DNA from 3 places in the Rhizobium sp. 10N427 genome. Region 1 is predicted to be linked to each of the others. Evidence: predicted binding sites of a transcription regulator. Region 1 holds the regulator's gene; each other region holds the start of a gene.
What was found. Region 1 encodes LexA, which represses DNA repair genes until DNA is damaged. Its sites were predicted from a motif close to TGTTCNNNNTGTGTTCNG; they were not measured.
Positions count from the first base shown of each region.

Region 2: the regulator LexA is predicted to act here: its motif matches at 1,674-1,691, upstream of AC1DIJ_RS12425 (PA0069 family radical SAM protein).
Region 3: the regulator LexA is predicted to act here: its motif matches at 1,405-1,422, upstream of AC1DIJ_RS06735 (putative DNA modification/repair radical SAM protein).

Region 1 is NZ_JBFTID010000020.1:38,492-41,765, forward strand. It holds gene AC1DIJ_RS27870 (ComEC/Rec2 family competence protein) at 1-990, shown strand, start outside; gene lexA (transcriptional repressor LexA) at 971-1,684, opposite strand; gene AC1DIJ_RS27880 (VOC family protein) at 1,888-2,766, shown strand; gene kdsA (3-deoxy-8-phosphooctulonate synthase) at 2,763-3,274, shown strand, end outside.
Region 2 is NZ_JBFTID010000005.1:71,930-75,203, reverse strand. It holds gene AC1DIJ_RS12440 (4-(cytidine 5'-diphospho)-2-C-methyl-D-erythritol kinase) at 1-544, shown strand, start outside; gene moaB (molybdenum cofactor biosynthesis protein B) at 546-1,091, shown strand; gene AC1DIJ_RS12430 (glycosyltransferase family 2 protein) at 1,102-1,620, opposite strand; gene AC1DIJ_RS12425 (PA0069 family radical SAM protein) at 1,759-2,916, shown strand; gene AC1DIJ_RS12420 (ribonuclease HII) at 3,137-3,274, shown strand, end outside.
Region 3 is NZ_JBFTID010000002.1:464,167-467,440, reverse strand. It holds gene AC1DIJ_RS06745 (glycosyltransferase family 4 protein) at 1-679, opposite strand, end outside; gene greA (transcription elongation factor GreA) at 710-1,186, opposite strand; gene AC1DIJ_RS06735 (putative DNA modification/repair radical SAM protein) at 1,428-2,660, shown strand; gene AC1DIJ_RS06730 (UdgX family uracil-DNA binding protein) at 2,660-3,274, shown strand, end outside.

The DNA.
Region 1 (3,274 bases):
ATCGGCGGCTTCTCGACCGCGTTGTTCTCGGTCGAGCACTTCCACCGGCTGACGGCCTATGGCCTGCCAGCCAATCTCGCTGCCATGCCGATCATCTCCTTCATCATCATGCCGTTCGGCCTCATTGCCATGCTGCTGATGCCCTTCGGCCTCGATGCATGGGCGTGGCAGGTGACGGGCTTCGGGCTCGATCTGGTGATCGCCATCGCCAGGACGGTTGCTTCATGGGGCGGCGATATCGGCGTCGGGCGCCTGGCGTCTTGGTATTTTCCCGCGGCGGTGACAGGTTTCCTGCTGCTGACTTTGCTGCGCAGCCGCATGCGCCATCTAGGCACCGCGATCTTGGTGGCATCGACGACAGCCGCCGCGATGTTGGGAGGTCCTCCGCCGCCGAAAATCGTGATTGCCGAGGACGGGAGCATGGCGGGCATCGTCAGTGACAACGGCCTCGCCACCAATCGCGAGCGGCCACCGGGCTTTATCTTTGATCAATGGAGGCGCGCTCTGGTGATCGATAAGCATTTGTCACCGGCGTTCCCGGCGCTCCCGGATATTCCAACCGCACCGCGCGGTGAAAGGCTGAAACTGACAGAGGCACAGCAGAACGACACCATGAACGCGATCAAGGCCAGTGCGACGGGCGAGCGCTTCTCATGCGTGAAAAAGGCCTGGTGTACGGCGAAGCTCGACAGTGGTTCGATCCTGACCGTGATCGAGAATGCGGCGTTCCTTGGCCCAGCCTGCGACATATCCGATATCGTCGTCACACCGGTTCGCCTGCGCCTCGATACCTGCCGCTCAGGCGCCCTGCTTTTCACCGGGGAGACACTGCGGAAGACAGGCGCTGTCGAGCTTCGTTTCCCCAATGGGATCGCCGAAATCACCACATCATTCGAGGGTCTCGACCGGCCCTGGACCGGCCACCGCGCCTACGATTGGCGCAGCGGCACTTTTGGTGAAAGCGAGACGCTCAGTGATAGCGGCGGATAAGGCCAACGAGCTTGCCCTGAACCTTGACGCGGTCCGGTCCGAAAATACGGGTTTCGTAAGCCGGGTTGGCAGCTTCGAGCGCAATGGATGCACCCTTGCGGCGAAAGCGCTTCAGCGTTGCCTCTTCGTCATCGACGAGAGCAACGACGATATCACCGGCATTGGCGGTATTGGTGTTGCGGATGATGACCGTATCGCCGTCGAAGATGCCGGCCTCGATCATCGAGTCGCCCTTGACCTCAAGAGCATAATGTTCACCGTTTCCGAGCATGTCGGCGGGAACAGTGATGTCGTGTGTGTTCTGCTGGATCGCCGAAATCGGCACACCGGCTGCGATCCGGCCCATGACCGGCACGGAGATCGACGTGTGATTGTCCTCGTTCGCCGGCTTCGGCGGCGCGACGGGCTGCGGCTTGCCAAGGCTGCCTTCGATGACGCTCGGCGAGAAGCCGCGGCGCGGCTGAATGCTCGGGCTGTAGGCTTCCGGAAGCTTGATGACCTCGAGTGCGCGCGCCCTGTTCGGTAGGCGGCGAATGAAGCCACGTTCTTCCAGAGCCGTGATCAGGCGATGGATGCCCGACTTGGAAGCCAGGTCGAGCGCATCCTTCATCTCGTCGAAGGACGGCGGTACGCCGGACTCCTTCATCCGCTCGTGAATGAAGAGGAGAAGCTCCTGTTGTTTGCGCGTCAGCATCGAAGTCTTTCCCCAGATTCGTGAAACAAAGCCAGAACGGACACTATATGTTCCATATGTGTTCCGCAAGTGCCTAAATATTGGTAAAACTTCCGATGATTTTTCGTCGTTTTTGAAAGTTTATTTGCCGCATTGGTGATCCACGCTTGCGCTTTGCCGGGCAGGGCGTGCAAATCTCTGCCGGCTTCACCGGAGGAACCGCCATGACGCATCCGCTCGATCATCTGGTACTGCCCGTGACCCATATCGACGTTGCCCGCGAGCGACTCGGGCGTCTCGGTTTCACCGTCGCGGCCGATGGCCGTCATCCGTTCGGAACGGAGAATGCCTGCGTCTTCTTGGCCGACAAGACCTATCTCGAACCGCTCGGTGTCGCGAGCCAAGCGGAGTGCGACGCGGCAGTCGCGAAGGGCAACAGCTTCGTCGCCCGCGATCAGGCCTTCCGCTTCCGCTGCGGCGATGATGGTTTTTCAGCCATCGTCTTCGGCACCGATGATGCCGATGCGGACAAGGCTTCCTATGACGGCGCGCAGCTCAGCGGCGGTGATATGGTCGAATTCTCGCGGCCGATCGTCATGCCCGACGGAACGCAGGCGACAGGCGCCTTCAAGCTCGCCTTTGCCGCCGATCTCCGGGCACCCGATGTCTTCTTCTTCGCCTGCCAGCGGATCAACGCCTTTCCGGCCGATCGCAAGGCACTGGAAACCCATGCAAACGGCGTCACCGGCATCAGCGAGATTGCCCTGAGCGCTGAGGATCCGCAGGCCTTCGCCGAATTTCTGGAGACGGCCAGCGGTGGAGTGGAGCCTAAGGAGGCGGCACTCGGCCTATCCTTCGAATTGCCGAACGGGAGACTTTCCATCTTCTCGAACGAGGGCATGGAGGCCTATTTCGATGCCGAGCCACTTGTCACCGATAACGGCCTCAGGGCGCGCGCAATCGTCTTTTCGGTCGGTGATCTGGCCGTGACAGCGGCGCATTTGGCTGCTAACGGGATCACCCATGTCAGTATGAACAATCGTCTGCTGGTGAAGCCGGCGCCGGGACAAGGCGCAATCTTTGCCTTCGAGGAGACCCAATGACAAATACCAATGCAGAAGTCGTCGCCGGCGAGAGTGCTGGACGCGTTACTTTTTCGAATACGGGCAAGCTGTCGCTGATCGCCGGTCCTTGCCAGATGGAAAGCCGCGACCACGCTTTCATGGTCGCCGGTGTTCTGAGCGAACTCTGCAAGTCGCTCGGTATCGGCCTCGTCTATAAGTCGTCTTTCGACAAGGCGAACCGCACATCGCTTTCCGCCGAGCGCGGCATCGGTCTTGAAAAGGCGCTTGAAGTCTTCTCCGATCTGAAGAAGGAATTCGGCTTTCCCGTTCTGACCGACATCCACACGGAAGAGCAGTGCGAGCAGGTGGCTTCCGTCGCCGACATCCTGCAGATCCCGGCCTTCCTCAGCCGCCAGACCGACCTTCTCGTTGCCGCCGCCAAGACCGGCCGGATCGTCAACGTCAAGAAGGGCCAGTTCCTGGCGCCCTGGGACATGAAGAATGTTCTCACCAAGCTGAATGCCAGCGGTAATCCGAACATCCTGCT
Region 2 (3,274 bases), on a different contig from region 1:
GATCGGTGGCGGCTCGGCCGATGCGGCTGCGGCGCTGCGCGGATTGCAGCGGTTCTGGAATGTCCGCGTACCCGCCGATCAGCTCGCCGCGCTGGCGCTGCAGCTTGGCGCCGATGTGCCGATGTGCCTGGAAAGCAGGCCGCTGATTGCCCGCGGCATCGGCGAGGAGATCGAGCGCGTCGCCCTCCCCCGGCTGTTCCTGGTTTTGGCCAACCCTTTGAAAGCGGTTTCGACTCCTGCGATTTTCCGGCTGCTGACGGAGAAGAACAATCCGCCGCTCGACCTTTCTGGCGACTGGATGCAGGCGATTGCCGCCAACCGCAACGACCTCGAGCCGCTGGCCCGCAGCCTGACCCCTGAGATCGGCAAGATCGCCGGGCTACTTGCCGATTGCGGCGCCGCGCTCGTGCGCATGTCCGGCTCCGGCGCCACATGCTTTGGCATCTTCCCCTCCCTTGCGGCGGCTGAAGCGGCCGAGCAGCAGCTTCACAGGCTGCGGCCGGACTGGTATTTCCAGGCAACGGAAACAGCCGCGGGAGAGTGACATGCCTGGCATAGACGAAAACCGCCCGTTCATCCCCGTCGGCATCGCCGTGCTGACCGTCTCCGATACCCGCAGCCTGGAGAACGACAAGTCGGGCGATACGCTGGCTGCCCGCATCGCCGAGGCTGGTCACAAGCTCATCGACCGCGCCATCGTGCAGGATGACAGACAGGCGATCGCAGCGCGCGTAAAGGCCTGGACGGAGACCGACGGCATCGACGTCGTCATCACCACCGGCGGAACCGGCTTTACCGGCCGCGACGTGACGCCTGAAGCGCTGGAGCCGCTGTTCGAGAAGCGCATGGACGGCTTCTCGGAGGTGTTTCACCGCATCTCCTATGACAAGATCGGCACCTCGACGATCCAGTCACGCGCCACCGCAGGCGTTGCCAATGCCACCTTCATCTTCGTGCTGCCGGGCTCTCCCGGCGCCTGCAAGGATGCCTGGGACGGGATATTGAAGGCACAGCTCGACTACCGGCACATGCCCTGCAATTTCGTGGAGATCATGCCGCGGCTCGACGAGCATCTGAAGCGCGGCGGCTGATTCCCGAGGCTTAGCGCGCCGCGCGCGCCACCCAGGAAGGAATCAATTCACTGGAAAGCTGCCTGAGCTTCTGCCCCTTGGGAAATTCCGACAGCCGCATGCCGCTCTTTGCCGAGGCGATCGCCTGGTTCTTGGGGACAAGATAGGCAAGCTCCAGCGGCGGCACCGAGCGGCCGAGACGCTGCAGCAGCGGACGGCGATAGGCACGCGAGGCGGTGAAGCGGGCGGGCAATCTGTTCAGCGCCACATATTCGGCGATCTCGTCGATCCAGCCAGCCTGCGGGCGTGCGCCGGGCTCGACGAAGAGCAGCCATTCGCCACGCGCCGAGCGCAATATGTCATTGATATCCCACTCAGAATGAAAGCGGCAACCGGCCGCGTCCGCCACCCGCGAAGTGCCGTCTCGCGAGCCGTGATCAAGCACCACGACATCGCTGACAAGGCCTTCGACCGCGCCTGCAACCAGCACCGATAACGTCTGCGCCAGCTCCGGTTCCTGATCCTGGCACTCGAGAACAACTGTCAACATTGCCTATTTATAATGCGCCGCACAAAACTTTGCCAGCGCGACTTTCCTCATTTTGTTCTTGCATTGTTCTCTTTTTCTGATTAGGAATTTAATCATCAAGAACGGGCGAAGGCAACGCCTCCGCTGCGGGAGAATCCGATGAACGAACAGTCCCTTGCAGGGCAGGCCGCGTTCGCGCCTGCCAACACGGCAGATATTGCCGAAGCGCTGATCGCCCAGTCTGGCCTGCGCGTGGATGCCGAACGCCGCCGCGGACGCGGTGCCGGGCTCAATCCCGGCGGTCGGTTCGAGCCGCAGAGCCGCGAGGCCTTCGACGACGGCTGGCAGACGCTGGAAGAACTGCCGCCCTTCAAAACCGAAGTGCAGATCGAAAAGCCGCGCACCGCGATCACCCGCAACGAGTCGCCCGACATTCCCTTCGACCGGTCGATCAACCCCTATCGCGGCTGCGAGCATGGCTGCATCTATTGCTTCGCCCGGCCGAGCCACGCCTATATGGGGCTTTCGGCGGGGCTTGATTTCGAGGCCAAGCTCTTTGCCAAGCCGGATGCCGCCAAGCTTCTGGAACGCGAACTTGCAAAGCCCGGTTACAAGCCGCGGGTAATCGCGATCGGCACCAATACAGATCCCTATCAGCCGATCGAGAAGGAATGGCGCATCATGCGGCAGATCCTCGAGGTGCTCGACAAGGCCAATCATCCTGTCTCGATCGTCACCAAGTCGGCGATGATCATGCGCGATATCGATATCCTGAAAAGCATGGCGGAACGCGGCCTGGTGCGCGCCTCGCTGTCGGTGACGACGCTCGACCGCAAGCTTGCCCGGACCATGGAGCCGCGCGCCTCGACGCCGCCACGACGGCTGGAAGCGATCCATGCTCTGAGCGACGCCGGTATCCCGACCTCCGTCATGGCCGCCCCTGTGATCCCGGCGCTGAACGACCACGAGATCGAACGCATTCTCGATGCCGCGCATGCTGCCGGTGCGCGCGAGGCGGGCTATGTCTTCCTGCGGCTGCCGCTGGAGGTCTCGCCGCTGTTTCGCGACTGGCTGCTGCAGCATTACCCGGATCGCTACCGGCACGTCATGTCGCTGGTGCGCTCGATGCGCGGCGGCAAGGATTACGACGCCGATTTCGGCAAGCGGATGAAGGGTGCCGGCCCCTACGCCTGGCAGATTGCCCGGCGCTTCGAGATGGCCACCAAGCGGCTCGGCATGGTCAGGCGCAGCATGCCGCTGCGCGACGATCTCTTCGTGCCGCCTGACGGCAGCGGCGTGCAGCTGTCGCTGCTTTGAAGCTTCCCGCCCGCTGGCACGGGCGCGAGGAGAAACGGCACGTCCGTTTCGAACGGCAGGCAGACGATGCCTGCTGAGGAATTACCCGCAGGAGACCGCCGCCCTGGTCTCTTGCACGCCGCGAATGGGTCCCCTGCCCCTTCGCGGTCCTAGCCCCCGGCCCCGCCGCCCTGTTCCGGGGGCTTGCAGGAAATCGGGTTGGCGTGCGAGGTTCAGCCGCATGAAACGTCGCACGCCACCCGATTCTCCTCTGCTTTTCGAAGACGCGCCGCTCACTCCGGATTTCAAGCTGGAACTGAAGGCCCGCAAGGCCGGTCACTGGCCGGTTGCCGGTGCCGACGAAGCCGGGCGCGGTCCT
Region 3 (3,274 bases), on a different contig from region 1:
GGCCAGCTGCGATGACGCGGGTTTTCAGGCTGTTTTCGAAATCAATATGCTTGGCGGTGGCGCGGCCGGCGATGATGGCGATCCAGTCCGGGCGATCCGGGAGGAGGCGGATCATGGTGTCGACGAAGAGGTCGGTGCCCTTCTGATGCCGCACACGGCCGAAGCAGCCGGCGATTTTCTTCGTGGAGTCGAGGCCGACGGCTGCCTTTGCCGCCGCCTTGTCAGCAGGCGGAGAGAAGCGGGCAGTGTCGATGCCGTGAAGGATGACGGTGTTCGCGACTTCGAGATAGGCCGAGGTCTTGCCGCTGGTGGCGATGACGGCGTCCATTTTCGAGATCAGCCATTTGGTCCAGCCGGTATGCTTGCGCTGGGAGGCCGAGGTGAAAACGATCTTCAGCTTCATGCGCAAGAGATCGCGCAAGATGATCGCCGGCAGCATCTCGACATTGCGCCGCGCGTGCCAGACGCGATGCTTCCTGCCTGTTGGCGGCGTCCAGAGATGGATGAGGTCGCGGAAGCGGATATGCGGCAGGCTTGCGGGCAGGCCAGGGCCGAGCGCGGCGATCTTCTGGCCGAGCGCCCGCTGCACGGGAATCAACTGAATGATCGTCGACGTGACGCCGGACAGGCGCCGCTTGAAGTTCGGCGCGATGATCTCGACGTCACGGATATCGATGATGGCGGGGTCGCGATCTGCGGCCACGGAAGATCAGCCCCAGGAAACCTGGAGGATTTCATAGGCCTTCGAGCCGCCGGGCGCGTTGACCTCGATGGAATCGCCGACTTCCTTGCCGATCAGCGCGCGAGCGATGGGCGAGGAGATGGAGATGCGGCCGGCCTTCACGTCGGCTTCCTGATCGCCGACGATCTGGTAGGTCTTTTCTTCCTCGGTGTCCTCGTCGATGAGCTTCACCTTGGCGCCGAATTTGATCTTGTCGCCTGACATTTTGGAGAGATCGATGACTTCGGCGCGTGCCGTCAGGTCCTCGAGCTCGCCGATACGGCCTTCGTTATGGCTCTGTGCTTCCTTGGCGGCGTGATATTCGGCATTTTCCGACAGGTCGCCATGAGCACGCGCTTCGGCGATCGCTTCGATGATGCGGGGACGCTCTTCCTGCTGGCGCCAGCGCAGTTCTTCCTGCAGCTTGACGAAACCACCCTGCGTCATCGGTACCTTATCTACCATTTTCCCGTCCTTTGATCTTCGTGTCTTCCGGTAGGCACAGACACAAAAGAAAACAGGTCCCGAAGAGAACTTCGGAACCGTGCAAACCATCCTAGTTGCTTTGCTTATAGCAGATCGCAAATGGCGATTGCCATAAAATTCGTATCGGGATCTCCAACCTAGCGCTGTATTCGCAGCCGTTTCCGGCAAAAGCCCGTGGTTCGCTTGACTTTTAGCAATGGAACATATAGTGAACAAAATGATGAAGAAGACGCTGAAAGAAAGACTGGCGATCCTTTCGGATGCCGCGAAATACGATGCCTCCTGCGCTTCCAGTGGCACCACGAAGCGCGATTCGGGGGCGAGCGGCGGCCTGGGTTCGACGGAAGGTTCCGGTATCTGCCACGCCTATGCGCCTGACGGGCGCTGCATCTCGCTCTTGAAGATCCTGCTCACCAATTTCTGCATCTATGACTGCGCCTTCTGCATCAACCGCTCGTCCAGCAATGTCGAGCGGGCGCGCTTCACGCCTGAGGAGGTGGTCTGGCTGACGCTGGAATTCTACCGGCGGAACTACATCGAGGGGCTGTTCCTGTCGTCGGGGATCATCCGCTCATCCGATCACACGATGGAGGAGATGGTGCGGGTAGTGCGGGAGCTGCGCGTCACCCATAATTTCCGCGGCTACATCCATCTGAAATCCATTCCCGAGGCGTCTGCGAAGCTGATCGAGGAGGCGGGGCTCTACGCCGACCGCCTGTCGCTCAATATCGAGCTGCCGACCGATAGCGGCATCACCCGTCTTGCCCCGGAAAAGAAGCCGTCCGGCATCCGCCGGTCGATGGGCGATCTCCGGCTGAAGATCGAGGAAGCCGGCGAGCCGACGCTGCAGACGAAGCGGCGCAAGCGCTTCGTGCCGGCCGGCCAGAGCACGCAGATGATCGTCGGCGCCGATGGCGCCAGCGATGCCACCATTCTCGGCACCAGTGCCCGACTCTACGGCAGCTACGGGCTTCGCCGCGTCTACTATTCCGCCTTCAGCCCGATCCCGGATTCGTCGAAAAACCTGCCGCTGATCAAGCCGCCGCTGATGCGCGAGCACCGGCTCTACCAGGCCGATTGGCTTTATCGCTTCTACGGTTTCGGGATCGACGAGATCACCGCGACGCAGGAGGGCGGCATGCTGGATCTCGATCTCGATCCGAAGCTTGCCTGGGCGCTTGGCCACCGCGAGCAGTTTCCTGTCGATATCAACCGGGCCGCCAAGGAAATGCTGCTGCGCGTGCCGGGGCTCGGCACCAAGGCGGTGAAGGGCATTCTCTCCGGCCGCCGTTTCCGCAGGCTTCGCATCGAGGATCTGGCGCGGCTCGGCGTGTCGATCAAGAAGGTACAGGCCTTCGTGACGGCCGAAGGGTGGACGCCGAAGCGGCTGATCGAGCGGCCGGATCTGCGCGCCATGTTCGAACCGAAACCCGAACAGCTGCAGTTGCTCTGATGCTGAAGGTGGCGTTGCAGGGCAAGGGTGATTTTTTGGAGTGGCGCGATGCCGCCCGGTCGCTGGCACTGGCAGGCATTCCACCCGAGGATATCGAGTGGCGGGAGAGGGGCGGCGACAAGCAGCTGTTCTGGGAGGAAGACGTGCTGCCGCCGCAGCCTGCCGGCGGCAAGCCGATGACGGTGCCGCAGGCCTTCATCGATCTGGCATCCGCGGTCATCTGCCATTGCGATCCGGTGCGCTTCTCGCTGCTCTACCGGCTGCTCTGGCGGCTGCAATCCGACAAAAAGCTGCTCAATATCGTTTCCGACGAGGATGTGTCGCGAGCCCGCCTTCTGGAAAAGAGCGTGCGCCGCGACGCGCACAAGATGACCGCCTTCGTGCGGTTCAAGGAGGTCGGCAGCGGTATCTCGATGAACGGGCGGCGGAAGTTTCTCGCCTGGTTCGAGCCGGATCATCATATCGTCGTGCGCAAGGCGTCGTTCTTCCAGCGGCGGTTCAACGACATGGACTGGATCATTCTGACGCCGAAGGGTTCGGCCGGGTGGGACGGCGTGAAACTGACGACCAGCCACGAGCCCTGCGAGAAGCCTGATCTCACCGACGATGCCGAC